Regions from separate parts of the Pseudanabaena sp. PCC 9330 genome, predicted to be linked through region 2. Evidence: riboswitches for the same ligand, from Rfam matches in the RefSeq annotation. Region 2 holds a riboswitch; the other holds the start of a gene.

Region 1 (7,728 bases), on a different contig from region 2:
GCTGCAAATACGCCTACAGACAGGTAAAGCGTTAGCCAACCTAGTTCTTCAGTCAGAGGCCGGCGCAGCGCTCAGTTTCTAGGATGCACGTATTGCTGCCGCAGAATTTTTCTACAAGAGGTCAACGCTATCAGCCGAGGCTATAACACCGAAGTCTAGAAAGTTAGGTGTGGTCATGGTCTAGAAATATAGCTACTGCTTTTATTTCTAAATTATGACTGTGCTGCTCTGACGAAAAGTTTTGCCGCGAAGTTTTATCGCAAGGAGTATCTTGATATGAACAGCTTTAGCATGAATGGTGAACAAAAATGTGCGTTGGCACTGGGAATCATCTTTACCCTTTTGGGCATTGCTGGTTTCATTCCTGCCCTTGTCAACCTGCCTGCCGAAGGCATGGGAGCTAGTGTGCCGGTAGACACAAGTGCAATTCCAACTAGCGGTGGGCCTAATTATATAGTGGCTTACCTCAGAGGTTTTGGCTATTTGTTTGGGCTCTTTCCGACCAATTTGCTACACAATATGGTTCACCTAGCCATTGGCGGCTTTGGCCTGTTTTCGGCTACGGGTAAAGAAGGGGCATTTCGGTACAATCGATTTTTTGCTATTAGCTATTTGCTGCTTGCTATCATGGGGTTGATACCGCTTTCGAATACCCTCTTTGGTATCATGCCTATCTTTGGCAACAACGTTTGGTTCAATGCAGTCACCGGGGCGATCGCGGCTTACTTCGCTTTCGTCTGGCATCCTAGCCATCCCGAGTCGACGGCTCCTTCTACTCAGTCGTCGTCCAATAGCTCTGCTATGAGCTGACGCTACAAGTTGGCTGTGTCAGCGTCAGATCTGATCCTAAGCGCACGGTAATGTTTGACCGTGCGCTTATTTAGCTATCAGACTTAGCCCCCTATCGTGGGCATGTAACTACCAACTAAAATTTGAGAGACACAGAGGCTACTTGCTCCACTTCAAGGTTTCTGAAGGCAGTTCGCCAAACATTTGTTTATAGTCACGAGCAAAATATCCTAGGTGGTAAAATCCGAACTGAGTGGCGGTTTCAGTTACCGTTATGCTGCCGGGTTCAGCTGCTTTTAGTCCTTGATGAATGGTTTGTAATCGCAAGATCTTCAGGTAAGACATCGGACTGACTCCAAACATCTCCTGAAATCCGTAACAGAGGGCGCGGCTACTGGTGCCTAGAGCCTGACACAGGTCAGTGAGCGTGAGCGCTCGGTCAAGGTACGATCGCATATAATCATCGGCCTGCTTAACCAAGTTTGACCGACGAAAGAACTTAGCAGAAATTTGTTGTGCTTGCTGGGTTGGCAATGCGGCAATAAACAACGGTAGAAAGTCATGCAAGATAAGCTGCCGAAAGTCCGACTGGCACAGCAGTGGAGAACCCTGAGTCAACAGTTCGTAAATTTGCTGTAAGTAGGAGCGCAAGGGGAAAAAAGACTCCGACACATCAACATAGTTCAAAGCCAAAAACTTTTCATCCAATTCTAGCCTGTCCATAGCCTGGGCAGAAGCCTCGAATATATCTGGTCGAATGTAAACAGCACAGTATAAACAGCCCCCCGGAAAAACTAAATTTGCTTCCCGACAAGCATCGAATCCAAACAAGTGGTCTTCAGTCACAAGTCGATTGTTTTCAACGCCATACTTCCCTTTGCCTTGCAAAATCATGGCAAACGTTAAAAATCCTTGTCGCTTATTTCCAACCGCGTGTAAACTGCGATTGACATAATTAAAGTTGAATTGAATTGTCCCAAGATCAAGAGCTGCTGATTGAGATTTGAAAGGCTCACACTCCAAAGGAGTCAGCCGGATATCTTCAGGCAGAAATGTCGCCATCTCGTCAATATCTTCAAAGCAAAATTGCGCCGCACCCTCCAAAATGGCGTCATCTGACGGTTGAGCGATTGAACTCTTCAGCAACGGCATACTTTATTCAAGAACAGCAAATCCCTTCGGAGAAGCACCGGAGAAAATTTATTTTTGTTAAGAATTTTTAGTATTCTTAATTTTTTTTAATTTTTGTAATCTTGCGATTTTTGGATAGTCACCATTTTAGCTGGTCTCTATGCTGGTGTTCTATAGCAAGCACAAGAATTCATTTTGCACCCCGGCGCAATCTGGTTACTGGCTTGCGTAAACCGTCACCAACAATCACTAATATGAACGGGAGTTACCGATAACGTGAAAAAACTAGGTTTTTTCATCGCCTTTATTGTGGCGCTGTTGATCGGGGGCCGTGGATGGTTACCCCTGGCGGCTGTCGCTCAGCAACCGCCTCGCCCCCATATCGTCTATATTCTGGCCGACGACCTGGGGTGGAAGGATGTTGGGTTTCATGGCTCCGATATTAAGACTCCCAATCTCGACCGGCTAGCCCAAACCGGAGTCGCCCTCGATCGTAACTATACCCATCCCTGGTGTACTCCCTCCAGAGCCGCTTTTATGACAGGACGCTACCCTTTCCGCTATGGGTTGCAAACCGTCGTTATCCCTTCGGCAGGCACCTATGGACTGTCTACCGATGAGTGGTTGCTGCCGCAGGCCCTAAAGGAGGTGGGTTACGAGACTGCCCTGGTGGGCAAGTGGCACCTCGGCCATGCCGATCGCAAGTATTGGCCTCTACAACGCGGGTTTGACTATCACTATGGCCCCATTCTGGGCGAGATTGATTACTTTACCCACTCTGCCCATGGCACGGTGGATTGGTATCGCAACAACGAGGTGGTCAACGAAGAAGGCTATGTCACCACCCTGCTCGGGCAGGATGCCGTAAAACTGATCGATGAGCACGATTCAGATACGCCCCTCTTTCTTTACCTGGCCTTTACCGCCCCCCATGCCCCCTACCAGGCACCGGAAGAGGCACTTGAGCAGTATGCAACTATCACGGATCCGAGTCGTCGTGCCTATGCGGCCATGATTTCTGTGATGGATGAGCAAATTGGCCAGGTAGTGGAGGCACTGGAACGGCGGGGGATGCGAGACAATACGCTAATTGTTTTCCAGAGCGACAATGGCGGTCCCCGTTCTGCGGCGGTTACGGGTGAAGTCGATACTTCTGGCAGCACCATTCCTGCCGACAACGGTATTTTTCGAGACGGCAAGGGTTCTCTGTACGAAGGCGGTACTCGCGCTGTCGCCCTCGCCAATTGGCCAGGGCAGATCAAACCCGGTTCTGTGGCTACTCAGCATATGCACATGGTTGATTGGTACCCGACGTTCGCCGCTTTAGCTGGCGCATCGCCCGATCCGACGAAGCCTTTAGATGGGTTAAACATTTGGCCAGCCCTGGCGAATGGAGAAACCATCGATCGCGATGCCGTTGGTTTCGATGTTGAACCCTTTCGCGCTGCTGTCCATTCAGGAGACTGGAAGCTGGTGTGGAAGGTGGCCCTGCCCTCTAAAGTAGAGCTGTTTAACCTTGCCCAAGACCCCTCGGAGGAAACTAACCTGGCCAACCAAAATCTTAGAATGGTGGCCAATCTAAAACAAAAAATTGAAAAAATGTCTAGTGAAGCTGAACCATCGCTGTTTTTAACCGAAGCATTGGGCGCAGCTAAGAGCATGCTGTTTACATCCGTTACGCTACCAGAAGATGCGGAGGCGATCGAAAACCAGCCGTAGAAATCTCTCTTCAGATGAGTGATTTATAGGGGCGCAGAGTCTGCGCCCCTTATCTATGGGTATCTTCTTTGCTAAAAAGGGGTTTAATAACGCGATCGCTCGGGTATACGAAATCCTGCCTGGTTACCCCAATTTCCTAACGGTGCATTGCGGCTGATACAAGCGCTTGGGTTACGGCTAGTTGGGGTGTAGCTGCGAATGCACCCTACGGTTTGGCATTGGAGGAATCGGGGTGGTTGAATTTGGATTTCCTATAAGTCAACCCTTGGTTACACCCTGTTTACAGCAGCACTATCCGTTAGATGGCTTGCTTCCCTGCGCCCAGTGGTCATGCCAGCTATCTGTTGGGCAACCCTTCCAGGGGCAACCCTTCCCCTTCGCCGTAGGCACGGATGTCGCGGCTGAGAATGCCAAAGTCAAACGCCTCTGTCTTGCCGCCCTGGGCCTTGAGCTGAATCCATACCAGACAGATCAGGGTTGACACCACAATCGGGGCGGCAAAGCTGACCAGCAGATCGCCCGCGAAGGGCAGACCATTCCAGGGGCTAAAGTCGGGCCGGGGGAAGAACAGGGCACCGGTGGCGATCGCCGCCACCGCGCTCCAAAACGCCATCGTCCCCGTCAGTCGTCTGGAATAGAGGCCAAACAACACCGGGAACAGCGCCCCGGCGCAGACCAGATCGGCCAGCAAAAACAGGTACAGCACGTTGTAGCCCCGGGAGGCGATCGCGATCGCAGGCAGCCCCACCACTACTGTCAGCACGCGGGTAATCTGCAAAATGCCGCTGGCGGGTCGGTCGGGGAAAATCCGCAGCAGGTCGGTGGTAAACACGCTGGCGATGCCGTTGAGCAGCGAGTCTAGACTGCTCATCACCAGGGCCAGCACCAGCACCAGCACCGCCATGCTCACCCAGCCCGGCAGCGCCAGCGCCTGAATCAGCGAGAAAAAGGCGCGATCGTCGTTGAAGCCAAAGTGCATGGCCACAATGCCCAGCAGCCCCGCAATGAACAGCATCGGCAAAATCACCAGAAACGAGCCGAGGAACGATCGCCGCACCACCTGATCGCTCTTGCAGGCGTAGATTCGCTGCCAGTTGGTCTGGTTAAACATTTCGGCGGCGATCACGGCGATCACCAGCGTCGACCCAAACTTAATGCCGGGGCCATTGGCCAAGGTCAGCAGCTCTGGTGCGGTCTGGGTGACGGGGGCGATCGCACTGCCCCAGCCGCCCAACGCAAATACCGCAATGCCAAAACTCAGCAGCAGCAGCGGCACAATCACCACAAACTGAATCGCGTCGGTAAAGATTGTCGCTGCCAGGCCACCCACCAGGGTGTAGGCAAACACCGCCGCCATCACCAGCAGGGCCGTGAGCCAGAGGGGCACGCCCGCCATCAGCTCGACCGCTTTTGCGATCGCCGTCAGCTCTGCCGCCAAATACACAAACATGTAAAAGACCACAATCCCCAGGGTCAGCCGGTACATGGCCTGGCCAAAGCGGTGCAGTACGTATTCGTTCAGCGAGTGACCCTTGGGCATGAGAAACCGCATGCGCGTACCCATAAAGGCAAACAGCGCCGCCGGGGTGGCCTGGCCAATGCAGTAGCCCACGATGCCCGCTATACCGCTGGTGGCCCCCACTTCGGGCGGGCTAAAGAGAATCCATGCGCCCATGGCCGAGGCCACAATGGTCGCCAGAGCCATCGGAGTGCCCACACTGTTGCGGCTCACCATATAGTCTTCTAGGCTAATCGCGCGGCGGCTGGCCTGGAGCAGCCCGATCAGCGTGAAGCTGGCCACGGTAATTAAGGTAACGGCGATCGCCGTTGCACTCAGCGTCATAGAACAACTCACCTCGATAGGGTTGGGTGGTTGCTAGAGGCAGCTGCCTTAGAGAATAGGCAACCGCAGAACAGACGACTCGCAGAACACGTTACCAGTGAGGCCGAGCCGCACCGGCTCGTAAACTCAATCAACGCTTTCCTCCGCTGGCATTAACCAGGTCAGGTTCCGAGGGTATGATCTCAGCCCGATGCGATCGGACACCCCTAGCAGCTAGCATCCTACCACTGGTGTTCGCCGCGATCGCCCATAATGGTCATAAAGCTGATGAGCGCAGGACTCACCCCATGGCTGATCCCGTTACCATTGCAGACATCTACGCCCTCTTTCAAGCCTCTCGAGCGGAGGATGATCGCCGTGCTGCCGAAGCAGATCGTCGTGCTGCCGAGGCTGATCGCCGTCTGCAAAAATTAGAACGCATTGCCGCCAACACTAGCCGAGATGTAGCGGGGCTAACGACTCGATGGGGTCAGTTTGTCGAAAATCTGGTCGCGCCCGCTGTCATTCGCCTGTTTCAAGAGCGGGGCATTGAGGTGCAAGAACTCTCCCGCCGTATGCAGTCGAAGCGGCCTGGGGCGGAGATGGAGATCGATATTTTTGCCGTAGATGGCGATGTTGCCGTCGCTGTAGAAGTGAAATCGCGCCTATCAAAGCAGGATGTGGACGATTTCTTGACCCGGCTGGGGCGGTTTCGGCAGGCCTTTCCCCACTACACCGGATATCAGATCTATGGAGCAGTAGCGGGCATTGAAATTGATGAGGGCATAGACCGCTACGCCTATCAGCAAGGGTTGTTTGTGATTAAGCAGATGGGCGACACCGTAGCCATTGCTAACGACACCACCTTTCAACCCACCGCCTGGTAGCGCAATCAATCCTCGGTGCTGATGATCATGGCTGGAGAAACTGACTTAGCCCAACTGCTCAAAACCATGCAGCCCGTGCTGCGGCAGGGAGAATACGTGTTTTGCACTTTGCCTAACACCACCTGCCCGCCTCACCTCGACCCTGTGGGCTACTTCAAAGAAGACGAAGGGCTGACGCTGATGTTGCCCAAGCTCCAGGCCGATGCAGCAGGCCTAGCCTACCCGGCAGTCTTTGCGCTGATCACGCTGACGGTGCACTCTAGCCTAGAGGCGGTGGGGTTTATGGCGGCGATCGCAACCCACTTAGCCAGCCACGGCATTAGCGTCAACCCGGTCTCGGCTTTTTACCACGACCACCTGTTTGTGCCCGCTAGGGATGCTGAACGGGCGATCGCACTACTGCAATCTCTCACCGCCGCTGCTGGCTCTGCACCACCCGCTTAATGCCAGTTTCGACATTGAGCCAGGCGGCATCGCGATCGCCCCACTGGGTCACCGGCTCAGCATTTTTGGGTAGAAACTGAAGTTTGCTAAAGGGCGTATTTTTCCAATCTGTGGGCCTGAGAATGACGGGGATAACAATCGCCTCGCCGCTGTCGTTTCGCTCCAGGGCGCGAGTCATTTCGAGGTCGTAGCAGTAGTCGGAAGCGATAAAGTCGGCGCTAATCAGCAGCAGAATGATGTCGGCCCGGTTGAGGTTGTCGTCAATGTCGTTGGCCCAGTCGTTGCCGGGCAAAATGCGGCGATCGTGCCAGGGCTGAATGAGCCCCTGCCGTTGCAGCAACTTGAGGTGAGTCTCTAGCTCGTCCCGCAGGGTTTCGTCTTTGTGGGAGTAGCTGTAGAACAGGCGTAGGGCCTGGCTGCGGCGATCCATAGTCGTGGTGGGTTGGCGAGTGCCCTCCAAATCGACTCCGTTCAGCAAGTCGCGCACGTTGAGGGTGATCAGCCCCTCCCCTGTGAACACGTCAAAGCTGGTTTGGCGGTGTTCTTCGCGCACTAGCAGCTCTTTGTAGTCAACGGTTACATTGGGGTGCCCCGGCACCGGCACTAGCTCTTTGGGGGTGAATTTAAAGCTACGGTGGATGCGCTCAAAGTCGGAGCGAATGACCGCCAGCAGCCTGCGCCGACTGGCCGCTGGCCCATCCACGCTGATGGAAACGCTGCGATCTTGGGGGTCGGCTTTGACCAGGGCGCGATCGCCCTCAAACTGCAAAATTACCCCGGTGCGCCAGCGCAACTGGTGCTCGCTCAGCACATGGGTGCGCACAATGAAGCGGGGCAGCAACCCTTCCGGCAAAATTGGGTATTCGTAGCGAAAGTTGAGGCACTGGGCCGGGTCAAACTCGGCGGCGGCGGCGGGCTGCTGTTTGTCTAGCAGGT
Region 2 (7,728 bases):
TTCAAACAGCGGTTGAATAGAGACCGGCCCATGACGATGATCACGATTCGAATGCCAGAAGATGTGATTGAAGACCTGAAACGTTTAGCTCCATTGTTGGGCTTTTCTGGGTATCAGCCATTAGCACGCGCCTATATTGGTCAAGGGCTGCGTGCTGACCTTGAGCGATTAGAAGGAGACACCGTCTCTGCATTAATTGCCAGTTTAAAGCGTCATGGCGTGAGTGATGAAGTGCTTCAAGAGGCGCTGGTCGAGGCTACTCAGCGTTAGCTTAAACCTCCTTCAAAACTAGTAGTCCAATATTGCGTTGGTGAAGACGGATTGAACGTTATCTGTAGGTACCGAAAGTTACTTGCCGCCACACATTGCCACCGTTGTGCATGCTGCGATCGCCCCAACCATCCCCCCAACCAGTGGCAGACTCTCCCCCAAGCTCGATACACTAGCGGCGGTAGCAAACTCAGGCGTTATGGCGTTAGGTATTTTTTCTCGGCAGCGGCAGCGCAAACCTCGGGCAGTGACTTGGGCAGGGCTGGTGGGCAGTGCGGCGATCGCCCTCACCACCGCCCTGGGAGAACCTGCCGTCGCCGCACTCAATCCGGTGATTCAGGTGGGCATTGTGCAGCGTTTTGGCGAAAATCTGCAAGATCGCATTACCCTCGAAGCCCTGCCCGGCGAACAGCTCATTCTCAGCTTTGACACCCAGGGCCAGCCCCAAACCGTCACTACCAATCGGGTGGTGATTGGCCTGGCCCCAGAGCAACTACCCGAGGCGCAGCTAGGCGAGCGCATTGTGCTCGGCAACCACCGCAGTTTTGAAACCGCCGAGTTTAGTGCCCAACAGTGGCGCGATCGCGGCATTGAGCCCGAGATCGCCCAGCCTGGCAGTTGGGAAGTGTGGGCCAACCGCGAGACCTACGACAGCCCCCTAGTGCGCCGCCTGTTGGTCAAAAACCTCCATGCCCAGGGCCATAACGAAGTCTTCCTCGACAGCCAGGTGATCGGCCAAATTCCCCGCACCTACTTTGAGGTCAACGGCTACCGCTACAACCGCGACAGCTTCGACATTCGCGCCAGCGGTGGCCGGGTGCGCGTCACCCAGCCCGGCGATCCCCCCGTTACCCGCGTCTACGGCGGCACGCTGCGGGTGCAACCCAACACCTACGGCACCTACACCCTGGTCAACAGCGTCCCCATTGAGACCTACCTGCGCGGGGTGGTGCCCCACGAGATCGGCCCCAGCGCCCCGGTACCCGCCATTCAGGCCCAGGCAGTGCTGGCTCGCACCTACGCCCTGCGCAACCTGCGCCGCTTTGCGATCGATGACTACGAACTCTGCGCCGACACCCAGTGCCAGGTTTATCGAGGGCTGACGGGTACCGTGCCTGTAGCCGACCAAGCCATTGTGGCCACCCAGGGCCAGGTGCTCACCTACCAAAACGAGCTGGTGGATGCCCTCTATTCTTCCACTAGCGGGGGGGTTACTGCCGCCTTTAGCGATGTGTGGGAGGGGCCAGATCGCCCCTACCTGCGCCCTGTAGTCGATACCGTCTATGGCCTGTGGGATATCAACCAGTATCCGCTCAATTCTGAAGAGTCCTTTCGACGCTTCATCGCTCTCAATGAGGGATTTAATGAGGTGGGCTGGGCGCTGTTTCGCTGGCGCAACGAGGGCGACCTAGTTGAAATCACCGCCGATCTCAAGGGCTACCTGGGCCGCAGGCAGCATCCGCTGGCAGGGTTTACCCAGGTGAAGTCGCTGCGGGTGGCTGAGCGGGCCAACTCGGGCCGGGTGCAGCGGGTGGAGGTAGAAACTGACCTGGGTATTGTTGAACTTCGCAAGGACGAAATTGTCCGCGTGCTGCGTCCCCCCCGTAGTCTGCTGTTCTACCTGGAGCCGATGTATAGCACTGGGGCCGCTGGAGCGCCAGGCCAGCTCACGGGCTATCGCTTTGTGGGCGGCGGTTGGGGCCATGCCGTAGGTCTGAGCCAAGCAGGGTCGTATCGGCTGGGCAATCTGGGCTGGGCCTATCCAAGAATTCTTCAGTTTTATTATCCGGGCACCACTTTGCAGCCGATCAGTGAGAATCTGACGTTTTGGCGAGAGCCAGACTGAGTAAGGCCGAGTGGTGGGGTGAAGTAGAGTGGGTCACCGCGTGGTCACAATTTGCCACCTGCCCCTTAACTGATTGGGCACATCGCGGTAGCCTGTACCCAAGACTCTAGCTCTGGGGCACAGCAGCGATGGCGTTGCCCCTTCACCAGCTCGACCACCTAGATTACGACGAAGCCGAACCGCTGCTGGATGACTATGATCCACGGTGCGATCGCAGACTTTGTCGGGTCATGAGCCAAACCTGCGTCGAGCGCACCCCTGAGGATGGCAACTGGATTGGCAGTTGATCGAAATGGCCTACCTCGACGACTTTGGCGATCGCACCTGAACCACCTAGGGGCTTTCAAAAAGTCAAGGCTGCCAAAGCCAAGAAGACCAAACGCAAGCCGCCCAAGGTGCTAGGCGAAATCATTAAGTCCCACGGCAAGTCCCCTGAGCAATATCCTGATGAAGCTTGGTGATGGGTGCTTGTAGACGAGCAAGTTTCGGGAATCCTGGGTTTGCTCTTGTAGTAGTAAGCGGGTTCTTTTGATATCTAATGCCTGCACTGTTGGACAAGCTGCTTCATTTTGCCGTGGGCCTGGCCACCGGTATCAGTTTCTGGTGGGTGATAGAGCGCAACCATCGAAGCGCAGCGGCAGCGATCAACCCCATCTGCTTTTTGGTCATGGTGATTTGGGGTGCCAGTGGCCTGTTTTTCTTTCGCAAGCTGGGTGTGCCGCTGCTCAGCGGTACCTTCTTTTACATGGCCTTTCCCGATTGGGATATTCCGCTATACAACGCGACCGGACTGCGGTTACTCATTCACCGTAGCTGGCTGTTTCATTCAGTGCTGATACCCGTGGGGTTGCTGGGCGGGTGGCTGTGGTGTGTGCCTCGTCTCACTCTGGTGCCCTGGCAAAAAACGGTGGCCAACCTGGTGCGCGATGGGGCCATGGGTCTGTCGGTGGGCATCAGCGCCCATCTCATTTGGGATGCGCTGTTGTCGTCAACCCGCCGAGGCTTTTACATTCGCAGCTTTAGCGGCCCGGCGTCTTACGGATGGCTGCTGCTGAATCTGGTGATTGGCCTCGGGGTGCCTTTGCTCATCGCCTGGAGCCTAGGGCACCCTAGGGACGCTTCTACCGACCAGTGAAGTTGAGTGATTTAGAACGTAATTAACTAAGGTGAACGATGCGGCTGCTGACTCCTCTGATTGGCTTGGCTCTGATGATCTTTGGGCTGTACTTTTTAGGCCAGAATATTTTCTTTACGACCTATGCCTCCCCCTGGTGGCGGGGTGTGGCGGCCAATATGTCAGTGCTGTCGCTGACGGCTGGCGTGTTTATGATGGTGTTTTTGCCTGCTGGAGCCAGGGTTTTGGGCTGGGGGGCGATCGCCTTTGGCATCATCTGCGTCTTTGTCAGCAGCCGAGCCATTCTCAACCCCACCAGCCTGTGGCAGTTTGTAATCTCGCTGATGGCCATGAGCTTTGGCTACAAAATGCTGACGGCGCGCATGCGGTTTTTTTAGCTTACGGGTAGGCCAGCGGCAGCGCTAATACTGTATGATGCCAGCAAGCTAGGGGTGTCCGAGTTTTCGGACTGAGATCATACCCTCAGAACCTGACCTGGTTGATACCAGCGGAGGAAAGCGTTGCTTGCGGTAACTAGCCGAGACGACGAGTACATTGCTGTTCTGGATCTATAGTCCAGAACTTTGGGTGAAGTACCAGCAGATTGCTGAGGTTTGCCTGCGATCGCTCCACCCGTCTCGGCCATACCCATCCAAACCCGCCCCGATTCAGGTAACGCCTCTAGCGCCACACCAGAGGTAAACCCATGAGAACTGAATGGATCGCCAATCGCCAGGGTCAGGCCAATGTGTCCCAAATGCACTACGCTCGCCAGGGCCTGATCACTGAAGAGATGGCTCACGTGGCGAAGCGAGAGAACCTGCCCGAGGAGCTGATTCGCGACGAGGTGGCGCGGGGCCGCATGATCATCCCCGCCAACATCAACCACCCGAATCTGGAGCCGATGGCGATCGGCATCGCCTCGAAGTGCAAGGTGAATGCCAACATCGGCGCGTCGCCCAACTCGTCAGACATCAACGAAGAAGTGGCCAAGCTGCACCTGGCGGTGAAGTATGGGGCCGACACCCTGATGGATTTATCGACCGGAGGCGGCGATCTCGACGCCATTCGCACTGCGATCATTCAGGCTTCTACCATTCCGATTGGCACAGTGCCTGTTTACCAAGCGCTCGAAAGCGTCCACGGCAACATCGAAAACCTCACCGCCGATGACTTTCTACACATCATCGAAAAGCACGCCCAGCAGGGGGTCGATTACCAGACCATCCACGCTGGGATTTTGATTGAGCATCTGCCCCTGGTGCGCGATCGCATCACCGGCATTGTCTCTCGCGGCGGCGGCATCCTCGCCCGCTGGATGCTGCACCACCACAAGCAAAACCCCCTCTACACCCACTTCCACGACATCATCGAAATCTTCAAGCGCTACGATGTGTCGTTCAGCTTGGGGGATTCTCTGCGCCCCGGCTGCTTGCATGACGCCACCGACGCCGCCCAGCTGGCCGAACTCAAAACCCTGGGTCAGCTCACCCGCCAGGCCTGGGAGCACGACGTGCAGGTGATGGTCGAAGGCCCCGGCCACGTGCCCATGGATCAGATCGACTACAACGTCAAAAAGCAGATGGAGGAATGTTCCGAAGCCCCCTTCTACGTGCTTGGCCCGCTGGTGACCGACATTGCCGCTGGCTACGACCACATCAGCTCGGCCATTGGCGCGGCGCTGGCGGGCTGGAGCGGGGCGGCGATGCTCTGCTACGTGACACCGAAGGAGCACCTGGGTTTACCCAACGCCGAAGACGTACGGGCCGGGCTGATCGCCTACAAGATTGCCGCCCACGCGGCGGATATTGCTAGGCATAGGCCGGGAGTGCGCGATCGCGACGATGCCATGTCCCACGCCCGCTACAACTTCGACTGGAACAAGCAGTTCGAGCTGTCGCTAGATCCTGAACGGGCCAAGGAATACCACGACGAAACCCTACCCGCCGACATCTACAAGACCGCCGAGTTTTGCTCCATGTGCGGCCCTAAGTTCTGCCCCATGCAGACTAAGGTCGATGCCGACGCCCTGACCGAGCTAGAGAAATTCTTGGCGAAGGAGAAGGCTACGGTTTAGATCTGTGCTTTAGAAAACTCAGATTCATAATCAGGAACCTCATAGGGGCGTAGCATGCTACGCCCCTACAGATGAATATTCGGGTTGCCCATGCAATCGACTGGCCGCTGTAATCTGTAGACGCGCCAATCGTGGTTGACGATCGGTGGGTAGCGTAAGGAGACGCTGGTTATTTCTCCACCAGCTCGCGGAACCAGTTGTCGCTCCAGAGTTCGTCAAAGGCGGGCTCGGTGCGAGCCTCTTCGCGGTAGTCGGGGTCGAGGCGCACCGCCTGTTGCAGCGACTCCATAGCGTTGTCAAACTGGCGCTGGAGACCGTAGCAGAGAGCTTTATGGTAATGGGCCTTGGGGTAGTCAGGGTCGAGGGCGATCGCCCGGTCAAAGCTCTTGATGGCGTCCTCATCGCGGCCCAGCTTGACCAGGGCCAGACCCCGGTTGTCCCACCCTTTGGGGGCATCGGGGTTAAAGCGGGTGGTTTTGTCAAAGCTCTCTAGGGCGTCGTCGTAGCGCTCTAGCTCGATCAGCGACAGGCCCCGATTCAGCCAGGCGATCGCATCATTGGGCTGAGACTCTACCGCCTTGTCAAAGGAGTTAAACGCCTCCTCGTGCTGCTGGAGAATGCCGTAGGAGACACCCCGGTTCACCCAGGCTTCGTGGTAGTCGGGGTGAATTTCGAGGGCGCGATCGAAGGCGGCGATCGCCTCTTCCCGGCGCTTGAGGCGGCTGAGCACCATGCCCCGGTTGAGCCACACTTTGGCATCCTCGGGGGTGACCTCGCTGAGGCGATCAAACACTGTCAGGGCGTCTTCATGGCGGCGCAGCTCCCGCAAAATCAGCCCCTTTTGCATCAGTGCCCCGGTGTGCTTGGGCTCTAGCTCCAGAGCCTGGTTGAGAGACTCGATCGCCGCCTCCAGCTGCTCCAGGGACTGTTGGGCTTGGGCGCGGTTGATCCACACCTGGGTGTTGACCGGCTGAATGTCGAGGGCTTTGTCGTACTCGGCCACCGCCAGGGCGTAGTCGCCGTCAGCCAGGTAGCGATCGCCCCGACCGATATATTCATCGGCGGTGAGAAACAGCTGGGGCCGGTTGGTCTCCAGCTTGCTCATCTTGTCGGTCAGGCTCTCAAACTGCTGCCGCGCCTCGCTCATAAACGAGTCGGCAATAAACTGGGGCGAGACCTCGCCCAGGCGCTGCATGATGGCGTCTTTTTGGTGGGTGGCTTCGGCGGCGATCGCCTCCAACCGCACCCGGTAGGTCTGCTGCAAATCTTCCAGACGTCCCAGCGACACCTCGCGCCCCGCCTGAATATCCGCCTCAAGCTGGGCAAAGCGCTCGGCCATATCGGCCATCAGCCCGTCGAGCTGGGTGCGGGCGGCGGCTTCTCGCTCTGCTGTGGTGGCCCCCAGATTGGCCAGGTCTTCGCTGAGGCGGGCGTCGAAGCTGTCGATTTTGTCGAGCACGCGATCGCGCTTGGTAAAGATCGCCCCCCGCACCAGGTTGAGCTGCTCGGTAAAGGCCGCCTCCATCGCCCGCAGACCGTCGAGAATCTGGATCTGCTGTTCGCTGGCGGTGTCTTGCAGCACCCGCACCTGCTGGCGAAAGGCGCTGACCGTGGCCTCAATATCGGCCAGCAGAGTAGATCGCTGCACCTCCGCCTCGGTGGCCATCTGGCCCAGCTGGCTCTGCAAATCTCCGGCAGTACGCTGAATGTCGTCGAGGGTGTTGGCCTGGCGGGCTTCAGCCTCGGTGCGCAGGTCGCCAAACCGGGCCAGGGCCACATCCGCCGCCTGGCGCAGGTCGCCCAGCAGCATGTCCTGCTGGCGCTCAATATCCAGCTTGAGGCCGCCAAACTGGGCGAGAAACTCATCGGCCTGGCGGCGCATATCTGCCAGAATGCGGCTGCGCTGGCCATCGACCTCGGTACGCAGGTTAGCAAAGCGCGAGGTAAATTCGTCGATGGAGCGCTGAATGGTCTGTAATGCCAGATCGCGCTCGCCTAGAGCGCTGATTTGCAAGTCGCCTAGCTGGCGGCTGATCTCTTCGGTCTGGGTCTGGAGGCGGGTGAGGCTGCGGTGGCGCTCGGCCTCCATCACTTCACTAATAGAAGCCGCCTGCTTTTCCACCTGTTCTCCCGCCTGGGTGGTGAGCTGCTGGCGCAGGTCGGCCAAGGCTGCCATGATGCGATCGCGCTCCTCCTGGGCCGCATTCACCATCGTCCCCATCTGATCAGAAAAGCTGCGCTCGGCATTGCCAATCTTCTGCACCGCCGCGTCCTGCTGCACCTCTACCTCGCTGCGCAGGCGATTCACGTCGCGCAAAAAGCCGGTCTGGTTCTCTTCTAACGTGCGAAACACCACATCGCGCTGGAGCTGGGTGTCTTTGCGCAGGGTGGTGATCTCGTTGTCTGCGGTCTGGCGCAGCC

What was found. Region 2 has a riboswitch for thiamine pyrophosphate ahead of thiC (phosphomethylpyrimidine synthase). Riboswitches for the same ligand answer to the same signal wherever they lie in the genome.
Region 1: another riboswitch for thiamine pyrophosphate. It lies ahead of AC0QKW_RS09880 (sodium:solute symporter family transporter); the one in region 2 lies ahead of thiC (phosphomethylpyrimidine synthase).

Annotation. Positions count from the first base shown of each region.
Region 1 is NZ_JAYFES010000094.1:29,739-37,466, reverse strand. Features, by position in the region: gene AC0QKW_RS09895 (DUF4383 domain-containing protein) at 277-810, shown strand; gene AC0QKW_RS09890 (helix-turn-helix domain-containing protein) at 949-1,941, opposite strand; gene AC0QKW_RS09885 (arylsulfatase B) at 2,197-3,639, shown strand; gene AC0QKW_RS09880 (sodium:solute symporter family transporter) at 3,977-5,482, opposite strand; TPP riboswitch at 5,604-5,700, opposite strand; gene AC0QKW_RS09875 (DUF8196 domain-containing protein) at 5,770-6,348, shown strand; gene AC0QKW_RS09870 (ACT domain-containing protein) at 6,376-6,792, shown strand; gene AC0QKW_RS09865 (COR domain-containing protein) at 6,758-7,728, opposite strand, start outside.
Region 2 is NZ_JAYFES010000076.1:4,681-12,408, reverse strand. Features, by position in the region: gene AC0QKW_RS06100 (hypothetical protein) at 1-270, shown strand, start outside; gene AC0QKW_RS06095 (SpoIID/LytB domain-containing protein) at 470-2,116, shown strand; gene AC0QKW_RS06090 (hypothetical protein) at 2,245-2,403, shown strand; gene AC0QKW_RS06085 (hypothetical protein) at 2,655-3,251, shown strand; gene AC0QKW_RS06080 (hypothetical protein) at 3,290-3,628, shown strand; TPP riboswitch at 3,669-3,764, shown strand; gene thiC (phosphomethylpyrimidine synthase) at 3,937-5,307, shown strand; gene AC0QKW_RS06070 (tetratricopeptide repeat protein) at 5,477-7,728, opposite strand, start outside.